One region of the Paenibacillus sp. FSL H7-0357 genome, then DNA from elsewhere that is predicted to be linked to it. Evidence: a T-box and tRNA genes for the amino acid it is inferred to sense, from the RefSeq annotation. Region 1 holds a T-box; the other holds one or more tRNA genes.

Region 1 (7,136 bases):
TGCACGCAGTTGGGCCTCACGGTCCAGCTGCTGTACCATTCCGTCTGCCTGGCCGCGGAGCGTATCAATCTCACGCTGCAGTCCTGCTGACTTCTCTTCGGCTTCCAGAAGGTTCATCTCCAGCTCGCTGATATCCTCCATATGCTTGTCCGCAAGCTCCTGCCAGTTCCCGGCTTCTTCTGCTGTACGGGTAAGCTCCGCCTGTACGTTCAGCAAACTGTCCTTGGTTCCCTGCAGCGACTTGCGCAGCTCTGAGGATTCTTGCTGTGCCAGCTCATACCGCTGGCGTAGTCCTTCCAGCTCATCGCTGAGCAGCTCTCCCAATTCGGCGGCAGACCGCAGCTCCTTCTTGGTGTGGCTCAAGGTATCGGTTGTTGCCTGCAGCGATTCTCTGAGTTCTACGGCTTCGCGCTGTACCTGCTCATAACGCTGGCGCAGCTCTTCCAGCTCCCCATTCAGCAGTGTTCCCTGCTCCGTAGCGGAGCGCAGCTCTTCAGAAAGCTGCTCCTCCCGGCTTAGAACCGCTTCATATTGCGCCAGAAGCGTCGTACGGGCATCACGTTCACCCTTCAGCCCCGCTTCCGCCGCTCTCAGCCTGGACTGAAGCTGCCCGGTTCCGCCGCGCAGCTCGCTAAGCTGCTTCTCCAGCTCTCCGAGCTGCTGCTTATGCCGGTGCTCTTGGGTACCCTGTGACTGCCGCAGCTCCTTATTCTTGGCAAGCTCTTTCTGCAGCGCTTCTCTTTCAGTGCTGAGTTCTTTGTCCAGCGCGGATTTGGTATCCGCCAGTTCCTTGCTCAGCGAAGTGCGGATCTCCACAACCTCGCTTCCCAGCGACTCCCGGGTCTCGGCCAGTTCCTGCTGGAGAGCCGACAGCGTTTCCGCTTTCTCCTTGGACAGTGTCTCGCGGAGAAGCTCCAGCTCCTGCGCATGCGCCGCTTTCAGTACTTCCAGCTGCTCCAGACGTGCAGCTTCAAGCCGGTCCAGCTCCTGCCGGTGACTCTCGCGGGCAGCAGCCTGCTCATTCTCATTCGTATCCCGCAGCGCCTTCAGTTCCACCTCGCGGGCCTGAAGCTCTTCAGCCAGCTTATCCCGGTCCGCAGCGGCCGTCTTCCCTGCTTCAAGCAGCTGCTCGGCATGAACCTTGCGCTCCTGTTCCTGTATCTCCAAATGCCGTTTGCGTTCCTCTTCAGCGGCGGCAATCAGCCGTGCTGCATCTTCTTTGGCCGCAGCATCCAGCCGTTCGAATTCCTCCTGCCGCTCCCGCTGTACTTCGAGGAGACGTGATACCTCCACGCGCAGCTCCGTGCGCTCGCCGGTCAGCATATTCAGCTCATTCTTAAAGTCCTGAACCTGGATGGCCTGCTCTGCCATATGTACGGCTGCAAGCACCGCAATCCGCGGTGTATCCAGTCTGGAATGTGATTTGGAAATTGCGCGCATGTGCTCGTCCACATAACGGGCAACCTGCTTCATATATTCAGTGCTGCTTCCGACAAGTTTATAGGAAGTTCCATATATCTCCACGGCGACACGAGTCCGGTCCATAGCCACAGTTGTGCCCTCCTTTGTATGTGTGCGGATTCTAAGTTGCTATCCCTGCTTCTATTGTAGCGTTATTCTTAAACATTTGGCAAAAAAACGTCTTCATTATATTGATTTAGTCCATATCCGCCGAACCTTAAACTTATTAGAAAAAAGCCGCAGCGAATCTCTGGTTCTAAATGGATTCGCTGCGGCTTTGCACAATTCCTGCTACTTTCTTAATTCCGCACCAAAAGTTTGCTGAAGTGCGGAAACAACCTTATCATGCACTTCCCCAACTTCCTCGTCGGTCAGTGTATGTTCCGTATGACGGTAGAGCAGCGAGATCGCTACGCTCTTCTTCCCGCTTTCCATTTTGCCGCCGGTGTACACGTCGAATACCTGCACATTCTGCAGGAGTGTTCCTCCGTTCTCACGGATGGATGCCAGCAGATGGCCTGCCGGAACTTCCGAATCCACAACGACTGCAATATCCCGTTCCATTCCCGGGAAGCGCTGCAGTTCACTGTACTGCAGATTAGCCCGTGCGGACTCATAGAGCGGCTTCAGCAGGATCTCAGCTACATAGGTATCCTCCAGATCAAGCTTGCGCTGCAGTTCAGGATGAAGCTGGCCGATTGTTCCGATCTTCACGCGCCCTTCATCTCCCAGCAGATACACCGAAGCGGAACGGCCCGGATGATAGTCTTGCGGGGCATCAGCTTCGTAGACTACGCGTCCGGTAAGTCCCAGATGGGCAAACACGGTTTCCAGCGCGCCCTTAAGATCGAAGAAATCGACAGGCTCTGCCGTCACATTCCACTGTTTGGCTGCGCGGCTTCCGCTCAGCAGCAGTCCCAGCACCGGCAGCTCACGCGGCTGGCGGGTGAGCTGCTCTTCATCGGTGAAGAAGACATTGCCGATTTCGAACAGCGCCAGATCGCTTTGCCGGCGGTTGGTATTGTAGAGGGCAATATCCAGCAGCTGCGGAATGAGGCTGGTACGCAGCACGCTGCGTTCCTCGCTCATCGGCATGGCAAGCTTCACAGAAAGTTGACCTTCCGCAAGCGCAGGGAACCATTTGCTCTGCTCCGGCTGAATGAAGGAATAACCCATGACCTCCTGATATCCGCCAAGGGACAGCAGGCGGCGCAGCTCGCGGCGCAGGAACTGCTGTCTAGTGAGTGCTCCAGGAGTGGTAATACCTTCCATCAGGGTTGTCGGGATATTGTCATAGCCATACAAACGGGCAATCTCTTCAATGAGATCCACATCATAGCTGATGTCGCCGCGTCTGGTTGGCACCTGAACTTCAACGACTCCCTGGGAGGCATCGCCGCATTTGAAATGCAGACGGCCAAACAATGTCTTCACTTCCAGCAGCGACAGCTCCGTGCCGAGATAGTTGTTCAACTTCTCCAGCGACAAGGTCAGAACCTTCTCCTGTACAGAGTCTCCTCCTGCCTGAACAATGCCTTCATGCACTGAACCCCCGGCATAACGCGCAATCAGCGCTGCCGCCCGGTCCAATGCCGGAATTACGGCATTCGGATCCACTTCTTTCTCGAAGCGCAATGATGCTTCAGAGCGGAGGCCGAACTGGCGTGAAGCCTTACGGACCGTTCCACCGTCGAATTTGGCCGATTCCAGCACCAGATTCACTGTTTCTCCAGTTACTTCCGTTGCCAGTCCGCCCATCACTCCGGCAAGCGCTACGGCTTTTGCCCCATCGGCGATCACAAGCATTTGCGGCTCCAGCTTGCGTTCTTGCCCGTCGAGCGTAGTCAGAACCTCGCCTTCCTGCGCAAAGCGGACGCCAAGCACGCCGCCTTCCACCTTGTCACTGTCAAAGGCATGCAGCGGCTGTCCGTATTCCAGCATGACGTAGTTAGTGATATCCACGATGTTATTGATCGGACGGACACCTGCAGCCATCAGCCGGTTCTGAATCCAGAGCGGAGAAGCAGCAGGCTTCACTCCGGTAATATAGCGAACTGCATAGCGGGAACAGTATTCGTCATTCTCGATTTTTACAGAAATAGAGTCGGATGCCTTGCCCCCGGTCTCTACCAGATCCGCTGCTGGATCAGGCAGCTTCAGATCCCGGCCAAGAATCGCGCTTACCTCATAGGCCGCGCCAATCATGCTTAGGCAATCGGAGCGGTTCGGTGTCAGATCGAATTCAAGAATTTCATCATTCAGGCCCAGAACCTTCAGGATATCCTGGCCGATCTCGGTATTCTCAGGCAGAACAAGAATGCCTTCCTGCAGTTCTTTCGGCAGCAGCTTGTCATTCAGCCCAAGCTCCTTGGCCGAGCAGATCATGCCTTGCGACAATACGCCGCGCAGCTTGGCTTTTTTGATGTCCAGACCCGGAAGCTTCGCGCCTACCAAGGCTACAGGTACCTTTTGTCCCGCTTCGACATTCTTTGCTCCGCATACGATCTGCAGATCCTCGCCCTGTCCTGCATCCACGATACACACGTTCAGCTTATCGGCGTCGGGATGTTTTTCTTTCGATTTCACATATCCGGTTACAATCCCGGAAAGCCCCTTGTTACGGCGCTCGACACCGTCAATCTCGATGCCTGCAGTGGTGATTTTGTCCGCCAGCTCTTCAGCGGTTACTCCCTCTAACGATATATAATCAGCCAGCCATCCGGTTGATACTTTCATGTCCGCTCACTTCCTTTATTTCAGATGTATTTATCTACCAGCCCGCTCACCCGTCAAAAATCTAAATGCCCTTGAACTGCTTCACGAAGCCCATATCATTGGTATAGAAATAACGGATGTCGTCGATGCCGTATTTCAACATGGCAATCCGCTCCGCACCTACGCCGAAGGCGAAGCCGCTATACTCCTCAGGGTCGTATCCGCCCATTCTGAGTACATTCGGATGCACCATGCCAGCACCGAGGATTTCCAGCCAGCCGCTCTGTTTGCACAGCCGGCAGCCGTCTCCGCCGCATTTGAAGCAGCTGACATCAACTTCAACGCTAGGCTCGGTGAATGGGAAGAAGCTCGGACGAAGACGGATCCCCGCACTCGGGCCGAACATTTCTTTCATGAACTGCTGCAATGTACCCTTCAAGTCACTCATGCGGATTCCCCGTCCAATGACCAGACCTTCGATCTGATGGAACTGGAAGGAGTGGGTGGCGTCATCATCATCGCGGCGGAACACTTTGCCCGGACAGATGATTTTGACCGGTGTTTCACCCTGCATTGCCTGCATGGTGCGGATCTGCACCGGAGAGGTCTGCGTACGCATCAGGAGATCATCCGTCAAATAGAAGGAATCCTGCATATCGCGTGCCGGATGGTTCTTCGGCAGATTAAGCGCCTCGAAGTTATAGTAATCCGTCTCTACTTCAGGGCCTTCTGCTACCCGGTAGCCCATGCCGATGAAGATATCTTCAATCTCCTGCACCACCCGGGTTAGCGGATGAATTCCGCCTTGCGGCAACCCGCGGCCCGGCAGCGTAACATCGACTTTCTCTGCCCGCAGGCGGTTCAGCGTTTCCTGCTGCTGGAATGCCTCCTGCTTGGAGCCGATAATATCTTCTATCGCGCTGCGCACCAGATTCGCCACCTGGCCGATTACCGGACGCTCTTCCGCGCTAAGCCCTCCCATTCCCCGCAGAACCTCGGTTAATTCGCCTTTTTTGCCCAGATACTTCACGCGTAAGTCATTCAGAACCTGCGGATCTGTTACTTCCTGCAGCTTAGCCAATGCCTCAACCTTCAACGCTTCCAGCTTCTCTTTCATGGCGTGTACTGCCCCCTTAATCATCATATTGTCAACAAAAAAAGGCCTTTCCTCCCGGTAAGGGACGAAAAGACCGTGGTACCACCCTTGTTAGGCTGCCGTACCACTTCCCTTAAGAGCTGTATTCCCTCTTTCGGTGCGGTAAAGACATGCCTCACTTTAACAGAAATAACGGTCTGCGGCCGGTTTCCCCTACTGTCTTCCTTCAAAAAGATCTTGAAGTGAATTCAGGGAACTGCTCCGGAGTGAACTTCGGCAGCTCTGCTCTCCTAGAAACGCTCTCAATCTGCGGCGTTTCCTCCCTGTAAGCCAGGCACTGCGTACTCTTCTCCATCACTGCATTTATTATGATGTTGCTGGGAAACTGCATCTTCTTACTCAGAAGATATGTCTATTCATTATATGCACAAAATGTCGTTTTGACAAGCCGACAAATTCAGAGGAATTAATCCCTAAACTCGCCGGGAACGAACCTGCTAACCTTTAATATAGTGGACGGGAGCGGCAGCTATGATATTTTAGTTACTTAGCACAGAAAGGGAGTATCGTTTGTAGAAAACTTGGGTAATAGGACTCAGGGGTTGGAGTATGAATAAGCCTGTACTATACATAATGTTTAAATCTGATGCTAATTATATCAAGATCCCCATCTCCTCCCCGGCTTACCGGATCGCTTGATGACCCGAACGGTCGGCTGGCAGGGGATTTTGGGCATTTCAGGCTCGGATCAACCTCTTATATTCCATTCTCGGCCCGGATGCCCTAAGCAGGACGTCCTACATACTGATGAGAAGGATCCCTAATCGTACTGGAAGCACTATGTTTCTATGACTATTTGAAAGACACTCTCTCGTTGTCCCTGCGGCCAATTACCCGCAGCTGGGATTAGTTCCGCATAGGTATCATCTACTATCAAAGAGATTTCTCAAAGTTTTATGCGGGGAGAGGATGACAGTGGCTTTATACAAAATCAAAAACACACGCAGATTAATCCTTTTATTTGTCGCTATCTCCGTTATTCTGGCGGGCATCAGCACCGCTTCTCTGCTGTATCTGAACCACACAATTAACCGGCTTTCAGATTCACTGTACAGCGATGTCTACCAAAATTCAGAGCTGATTCTGAATGCCGACCGGGATCTTCATCAGGCTGCCCTTGCGCTGCACACGGTGATGAACCGGAACATTACGCGTGAACAGCGCGGCCTGCTGTCTCAGGAGTTTCATGACAATAATGCCCAGGTGAAGCAGCGGCTGGGCATGGTCAGCTACAACATCAACGCTATGAATCATCCGGAAAAGAGGATGACACAGAGCAATCGGCTGCTCTCCCAGCTGAGAAACGAGCTGCTGAGCTTCGAAGACGCTTTTGAAAGCTGGAAGAATACCGGGCAGAAACTGATCTCCCGGCGTATGGAAAGCAATTGGAACCCGGATACGTACTCAGCTATCATGATCAACACCCGGCTGAGTGAGGTCCGCAGCAGCCTGGATCAATCCGAGAACCTGATCGATAACTACGGACAGCAGATTACCCAAGAGTTCCGTGAGAGAAAAAGCACCCTGTTCGCGGCCTACTCGCTGATCTTGTTCCTGCTAATGCTCGTTATTATTTATCTCTGCCGCAGAGTAGTTTCGCTGCAAAGTGAGATGCAGGAAGATCAATCCCTATACCAGCTGATCGGTGAGACCATATCTGACTTCATTATTTTGACCGATCCAAACGGTATGATCCTGTACGCCTCACCTTCCCATTCCAGCGTGCTTGGCTACGTGCCGGACAAAGATGTTCCTCTTTCCAACTATATCCGCGAAGCTGAAATCTCCTGGGCGAAGCTGAAGA
Region 2 (7,136 bases), 3.2 Mb from region 1:
GATGCCTAGGCGCCAGGAGCCGACGAAGGACGTGGCGAACAACGAAACTGCCTCGGGGAGCTGTAAGCAAGCTTTGATCCGGGGGTGTCCGAATGGGGAAACCCAGCTGTGGTAATTCGCAGTTACTTCTCTCTGAATACATAGGGGAGATAGAGGCAGACCAGGGGAACTGAAACATCTAAGTACCCTGAGGAAGAGAAAACAATAGTGATTCCGTCAGTAGCGGCGAGCGAACGCGGAACAGCCTAAACCAAGGGGCTTGCCCCTTGGGGTTGTGGGACGTCTCACATGGAGTTACAAAGGAATATGGTAGGCGAAGAGGTCTGGAAAGGCCCGCGATAGAGGTAAAAGCCCTGTAGCCTAAACTGTGTTCTCTCCGAGACGGATCCCGAGTAGTGCGGGGCACGTGAAACCCCGTATGAATCCAGCAGGACCATCTGCTAAGGCTAAATACTACCTGGCGACCGATAGTGAAACAGTACCGTGAGGGAAAGGTGAAAAGCACCCCGGAAGGGGAGTGAAATAGAACCTGAAACCGTGTGCTTACAAAAAGTCAGAGCCCTATTAATGGGTGATGGCGTGCCTTTTGTAGAATGAACCGGCGAGTTACGTTTAACATGCAAGGTTAAGGTGAGAAGCCGGAGCCGCAGCGAAAGCGAGTCTGAATAGGGCGACTTAAGTATGTGGACGTAGACCCGAAACCGTGTGATCTACCCCTGTCCAGGGTGAAGGTGCGGTAACACGCACTGGAGGCCCGAACCCACGTATGTTGAAAAATGCGGGGATGAGGTGGGGGTAGCGGAGAAATTCCAATCGAACTCGGAGATAGCTGGTTCTCCCCGAAATAGCTTTAGGGCTAGCCTCGGTGAATGGAGTGGTGGAGGTAGAGCACTGATTGGGTGCGGGGCCCGCAAGGGTTACCAAGCTCAGTCAAACTCCGAATGCCATTAACTTCTTGCCGGGAGTCAGACAGTGAGTGCTAAGATCCATTGTCAAAAGGGAAACAGCCCAGACCATCAGCTAAGGTCCCCAAGTGTGTGTTAAGTGGGAAAGGATGTGGAGTTGCACAGACAACCAGGATGTTGGCTTAGAAGCAGCCACCATTGAAAGAGTGCGTAATAGCTCACTGGTCGAGTGACTCTGCGCCGAAAATGTAACGGGGCTAAACACACCACCGAAGCTATGGCTAGATGCTTTGCATCTGGGGTAGGGGAGCGTTGTATGCAGGTTGAAGGTGTACCGTAAGGAGCGCTGGACAGCATACAAGTGAGAATGCCGGTATGAGTAACGAAAAGATCAGTGAGAATCTGATCCGCCGAAAGCCCAAGGTTTCCTGAGGAAGGCTCGTCCGCTCAGGGTAAGTCGGGACCTAAGGCGAGGCCGAAAGGCGTAGTCGAAGGACAACAGTTTGAAATTACTGTACCACCGTAATCCGCTATGAGCGATGGGGTGACGCAGGAGGGTAGTGACGCGGACTGATGGATGTCCGTCTAAGCAGTGAGGCTGGTGTGTAGGCAAATCCGCACACCGTTAAGGCTGGGCTGTGATGGGGAGCGAAAATTATAGTAGCGAAGGTCATGATCTCACACTGCCAAGAAAAGCCTCTAGCCAGGAGAAGGTGCCCGTACCGCAAACCGACACAGGTAGGCGAGAAGAGAATTCTAAGGCGCGCGGAAGAACTCTCGTTAAGGAACTCGGCAAAATGACCCCGTAACTTCGGGAGAAGGGGTGCCTCGGTAGGGTGAATAGCCCGAGGGGGCCGCAGTGAAAAGGCCCAAGCGACTGTTTAGCAAAAACACAGGTCTGTGCGAAGCCGCAAGGCGAAGTATACGGGCTGACGCCTGCCCGGTGCTGGAAGGTTAAGGGGAGCGGTTAGGAGTAATCCGAAGCTGTGAACCGAAGCCCCAGTAAACGGCGGCCGTAACTATAACGGTCCTAAGGTAGCGAAATTCCTTGTCAGGTAAATTCTGACCCGCACGAATGGCGTAACGACTTGGGCGCTGTCTCAACGAGAGATCCGGTGAAATTTTAATACCTGTGAAGATGCAGGTTACCCGCGACAAGACGGAAAGACCCCATGGAGCTTTACTGCAGCTTGATATTGAATTTGGGTACGATCTGTACAGGATAGGTGGGAGCCGTAGAGGCAGGAGCGCAAGCTTCTGCGGAGGCGCCGTTGGGATACCACCCTGATCGTATCTAGGTTCTAACCTGGTACCCTAATCGGGTACGGGGACCGTGTCAGGCGGGCAGTTTGACTGGGGCGGTCGCCTCCTAAAGAGTAACGGAGGCGTTCAAAGGTTCCCTCAGAATGGTTGGAAATCATTCGAAGAGTGCAAAGGCATAAGGGAGCTTGACTGCGAGACCTACAAGTCGAGCAGGGACGAAAGTCGGACTTAGTGATCCGGTGGTACCGCATGGAAGGGCCATCGCTCAACGGATAAAAGCTACCCTGGGGATAACAGGCTTATCTCCCCCAAGAGTCCACATCGACGGGGAGGTTTGGCACCTCGATGTCGGCTCATCGCATCCTGGGGCTGAAGTAGGTCCCAAGGGTTGGGCTGTTCGCCCATTAAAGCGGTACGCGAGCTGGGTTCAGAACGTCGTGAGACAGTTCGGTCCCTATCTGTCGTGGGCGCAGGAAATTTGAGAGGAGCTGTCCTTAGTACGAGAGGACCGGGATGGACGTACCGCTGGTGCATCAGTTGTTCCGCCAGGAGCATGGCTGAGTAGCTACGTACGGACGGGATAAGCGCTGAAAGCATCTAAGCGTGAAGCCCCCCTCAAGATGAGATTTCCCAATTAGTAAGACCCCTTGAAGACGACGAGGTAGATAGGTTGGAGGTGGAAGTGCAGCAATGCATGGAGCTGACCAATACTAATCGGTCGAGGGCTTATCCAAGAAGTAAGACGCAGATTCGTTTCGGATTCAGTTTTCAGGCGATCAAGCCTGATATGTAATATTCCCTGATAGCTCAGTTGGTAGAGCACTCGACTGTTAATCGAGTTGTCACAGGTTCGAGTCCTGTTCGGGGAGCCATATGGAGAGGTGTCCGAGTTTGGCCGAAGGAGCACGATTGGAAATCGTGTAGGCGCCACAAGCGTCTCGAGGGTTCGAATCCCTCTCTCTCCGCCACAATTTTTTACAGGTATGGCCCGTTGGTCAAGGGGTTAAGACACCTCCCTTTCACGGAGGTAACATGGGTTCGAATCCCATACGGGTCACCATTTCTTCACTTGATTTCATCTAGTGAAATTGCTACAATAACAATTGTTCGTTTATGGAGGCTTAGCTCAGCTGGGAGAGCATCTGCCTTACAAGCAGAGGGTCGGGGGTTCGATCCCCTCAGCCTCCACCATTGTAACTTTTAAATGAATACTTTTCTTACTGACGCGGGGTGGAGCAGCCCGGTAGCTCGTCGGGCTCATAACCCGAAGGCCGCAGGTTCAAATCCTGCCCCCGCAACCAATTTGGAACCGTGGTGTAGTTGGCCTAACATGCCTGCCTGTCACGCAGGAGATCGCGGGTTCGAATCCCGTCGGTTCCGCCATCAATACCTTAACAAACTTATATGGCTCGGTAGCTCAGTCGGTAGAGCAAAGGACTGAAAATCCTTGTGTCGGGGGTTCGATTCCCTCCCGCGCCACCATTTTCTTTAACTGAATATGCCGGTGTAGCTCAATTGGTAGAGCAACTGACTTGTAATCAGTAGGTTGGGGGTTCAAGTCCTCTCGCCGGCACCATCTGTGGAGGCTTAGCGAAGTGGCCAAACGCATCAGACTGTAAATCTGCTCACGTACGTGTTCGGTGGTTCGAATCCATCAGCCTCCACCATCTTTAGGGGCATAGTTTAAAGGTAGAACAACGGTCTCCAAAACCGTTGGTGTGGGTTCAATTCCTGCTGCCCCTGCCAATGAAAATTTTAAAGCTTAATATGGCGACCGTGGCGAAGGGGTTAACGCACCGGATTGTGGTTCCGGCATTCGTGGGTTCGAGACCCATCGGTCGCCCCATTTCTTTAAAACAGGATTGGCAAATTGTTAGTAACAGCTTCATATGGCGACTGTGGCGAAGGGGTTAACGCACCGGATTGTGGTTCCGGCATTCGTGGGTTCGAGACCCATCAGTCGCCCCATTTTTTTCTAAAATGTTATTGGGGATTAGCCAAGCGGTAAGGCAACGGACTTTGACTCCGTCATGCATAGGTTCAAATCCTATATCCCCAGCCATTTTGCGGACGTGGCTCAGCGGTAGAGCATCGCCTTGCCAAGGCGAGGGTCGCGGGTTCGATTCCCGTCGTCCGCTCCATTTTGTGGCGCCATAGCCAAGTGGTAAGGCAAAGCTCTGCAAAAGCTTTATCCCCAGTTCGAGTCTGGGTGGCGCCTCCATTATTTTTTGAACTGATTGTTATCATTATCTATACGCCGGCGTGGCGGAATGGCAGACGCGCTCGACTCAAAATCGAGTGGGAAACCGTGGAGGTTCGAGTCCTCTCGCCGGTACCAACTACAACCTTTAGAAGTCCATTGATATTATATCAATGGACTTTTTTGTGTATTTATTAAGTGCAAAATCGAACTAAACAGCTGCCTCGCTGTGTATATACTATGACAGTTATTCAACAAGCCATATTTAGAAGCCGTTTTATAATCCTTTTTTCTCTTGCAGGTGGCCTGCTATCATACCCGATCCTCCTTCGGTTAGCAGCCCACAATCCTACCATTTATACTAAATTACAGCATATTAAAACATGATTCAATGCGTTAAAGTGTTGAAGTTATTTGTCATATCTAATTGCTGCGAATACATCAATGATCGGAGGTAGGCAATAATTTGAATTTTGGGTATCTTGTATGCTCGTCCGATTTTAAAGTGAGGGATTCGATTCGCTTGTAGCGGTGGGCCGAGCGCATAATAACAAGGCATTACTATGCTTTCATCTCCATAAGGTGAAGGATAAGTGTTATTTCAAGCTGCTGATGGTAAGTCAGCATCATAGCTTCAACGTTATGACGAAGCTCTCCCTCATCCGAGCGGGCTGCCCCCAATACCGTGACGTTGGCCGGGCAGAAGTATCATAATCCCCTTCTCTGGTTATGGCGATTCATCCGACCACAGGATGATTTTAGCCGGAGCAGTGGTCGCTCAAGCCCCGTTTTGGGACTGTCACAGCGCTTCCGCTTCGTCGCTTCTGGTTTTCATATGATGATTGCTTCCTGTTATATAAATGGGGATTAGGAGAGTAAAGGGCAACTGTTTCCTGAAAATTTTCTCAAAATAGATTAAAATAGAGTGTGTGAAAACAAGAACTGGCCCTGTGTAGTAAGATACACAGAGCCAGTCCCTTTTTTATGCGTAGTGACTAAGATCTAAGCGACGAACTACCATGATCTAGGCAATCGTCATCTGCTGTTTGCACGCCGGTTCCATTTCATTTTGCGTACTTAATAATAACTGGCTCATAACGAGCAATTAAATGCTGATAACCTCCATCAGAATAGGCTTTAAATTGGGTTGGGAAATTCGTATATTGGCTAGCAACGCTCTCTAATTTGTCTGAGCTCGCTTTCTGCAAGTGATCCGAAGGCAGCGGCGAAGCCTTCTTACTTGGCTCGAAGCTGGCGCAGCACAAGCACACCAAAGTGCGTGCCTGTATACTTGTCTTTCATGTTAGAATGAATGTGAATCTTGTGTTTAAGTCCTTTATATCATGGACTTACTTCGCAGAACCAACAAATTGATTTCTAGCCGCACCTAGACCAACGATACCGAGTAGAGCAGAAGCGCCAACCAATATCAGGAGTGGAACGCTCCAACTATGACTGGCATCATGCAAGTATCCAATCAGCGCTGGGCCAATTGCTGCTAGTAGATATCCGATGGATTGGGCCATGCCCGATAATTCAGCCGCCTGATGGGCACTTTGGGTACGCAAGCCGAAAAACATCATGGACAAGCCAAAGGCAAAGCCCGCTCCAATTCCAAGAATAATAACCCAAAACAGAACCAGATGGATACTGCTATAGAGAAGTCCAAGTGTTCCGATCAAAAGTAGAATTGTTGTAATAACCACTAACAACCGTTGGTTAGACATGCGACCAGCCATAACTGGAACGATAAATGCAAAGGGGAGCGAAGCCATAATCAGAACCGAGAGAAACCAGCCGGATTGACTTGAACTGATGCCTTGATCTTTTAGTATTTCAGGCAGCCATGCCACCAGCACATAAAAAATGGCCGATTGTATTCCCATAAAAAGAGTCACCTGCCAAGCCAATGGAGAGCGCCATATATTGACCTGATGGTTGTTACCTGCGCTGTTGGCAACAGCGGCTGGTTTCGCTGGAGTCTTGAGTTGCGGTACCCAAAAGAGAATGGAGATAACGCTAAGTATCCCCCATACTCCCAAGGCACCTTGCCAGTTCAAGCCTGCCCCCACAGCTAAGGGAACACTAATACCGGAAGCAATCGCCCCGCATAGATTCATGGAAACAGAATAAACCCCTGTCATAGTACCCATTTGCTGCGGAAATTCCCGTTTAATCAGGCTAGGTAGTAATACATTACATATGGTAATAGCAAACCCCAGAACTGCGGTTCCAACATACAAGGTCACTGCTCCGGATAACGAGCGAACAGCAATACCGATGACCAAAAAAATAAGGGAAATCAGGATAATACGTTCTACACCATATTTGCGTCCTAATTTTGGTACAAAAGGTGATAACAATGCAAATGCAATTAGTGGAACTGTGGTAATCAGGCCTGCTAAGGTATTCGAAATATGCACGTTCTCTCGAATAAGACTGACTAATGGTCCCACCGATGTGAGGGGAGCACGCAAATTCGCTGCGATAAAAATAATTCCTACGATCATGAACCAGAGTGTCGCTTGCTTGCGAATGCCGGTACTGGATATTCCATCCTGTTTTTTTAACAATTGTTCTGGTGAACTCATAAGGGATTCTCCTACGTTTTAAGTTAATTAATCGTCAATTTCATCCATGTGGAGGAAGTACCCTTAAGAGGGAATGTATTGTACATCACCAAACTGTGGGTGATAAAACGACTGTAATGTCCAACAGCGGCAAGCAATGTTTCTGTTTTCCTTGTTCTTCATCTGCTCTCTTTATGG

What was found. A T-box is a leader RNA that pairs with one kind of tRNA and senses whether it is charged. The one in region 1 lies ahead of pheS (phenylalanine--tRNA ligase subunit alpha), so its partner is inferred to be a tRNA-Phe.
Region 2: it encodes a tRNA-Phe, which carries the amino acid that the T-box ahead of pheS (phenylalanine--tRNA ligase subunit alpha) is inferred to sense. The anticodon was not compared.

The regions. Positions count from the first base shown of each region.
Region 1 covers NZ_CP009241.1:2,122,187-2,129,322, reverse strand. Annotated here, with positions in the region: gene zapA (cell division protein ZapA) at 1-1,551, opposite strand, end outside; gene pheT (phenylalanine--tRNA ligase subunit beta) at 1,753-4,197, opposite strand; gene pheS (phenylalanine--tRNA ligase subunit alpha) at 4,259-5,293, opposite strand; T-box leader at 5,351-5,639, opposite strand; gene H70357_RS09255 (sensor domain-containing diguanylate cyclase) at 6,248-7,136, shown strand, end outside.
Region 2 covers NZ_CP009241.1:6,592,587-6,599,722, reverse strand. Annotated here, with positions in the region: rRNA gene H70357_RS29140 (23S ribosomal RNA) at 1-2,902, shown strand, start outside; tRNA gene H70357_RS29135 (tRNA-Asn) at 2,965-3,040, shown strand; tRNA gene H70357_RS29130 (tRNA-Ser) at 3,044-3,136, shown strand; tRNA gene H70357_RS29125 (tRNA-Glu) at 3,154-3,228, shown strand; tRNA gene H70357_RS29120 (tRNA-Val) at 3,284-3,359, shown strand; tRNA gene H70357_RS29115 (tRNA-Met) at 3,393-3,469, shown strand; tRNA gene H70357_RS29110 (tRNA-Asp) at 3,474-3,551, shown strand; tRNA gene H70357_RS29105 (tRNA-Phe) at 3,575-3,650, shown strand; tRNA gene H70357_RS29100 (tRNA-Thr) at 3,669-3,744, shown strand; tRNA gene H70357_RS29095 (tRNA-Tyr) at 3,750-3,835, shown strand; tRNA gene H70357_RS29090 (tRNA-Trp) at 3,841-3,914, shown strand; tRNA gene H70357_RS29085 (tRNA-His) at 3,939-4,014, shown strand; tRNA gene H70357_RS29080 (tRNA-His) at 4,061-4,136, shown strand; tRNA gene H70357_RS29075 (tRNA-Gln) at 4,156-4,230, shown strand; tRNA gene H70357_RS29070 (tRNA-Gly) at 4,235-4,309, shown strand; tRNA gene H70357_RS29065 (tRNA-Cys) at 4,316-4,389, shown strand; tRNA gene H70357_RS29060 (tRNA-Leu) at 4,425-4,506, shown strand; gene H70357_RS29055 (CynX/NimT family MFS transporter) at 5,718-6,959, opposite strand; partial or broken gene H70357_RS36800 (ATP-binding cassette domain-containing protein) at 7,023-7,136, opposite strand, start outside.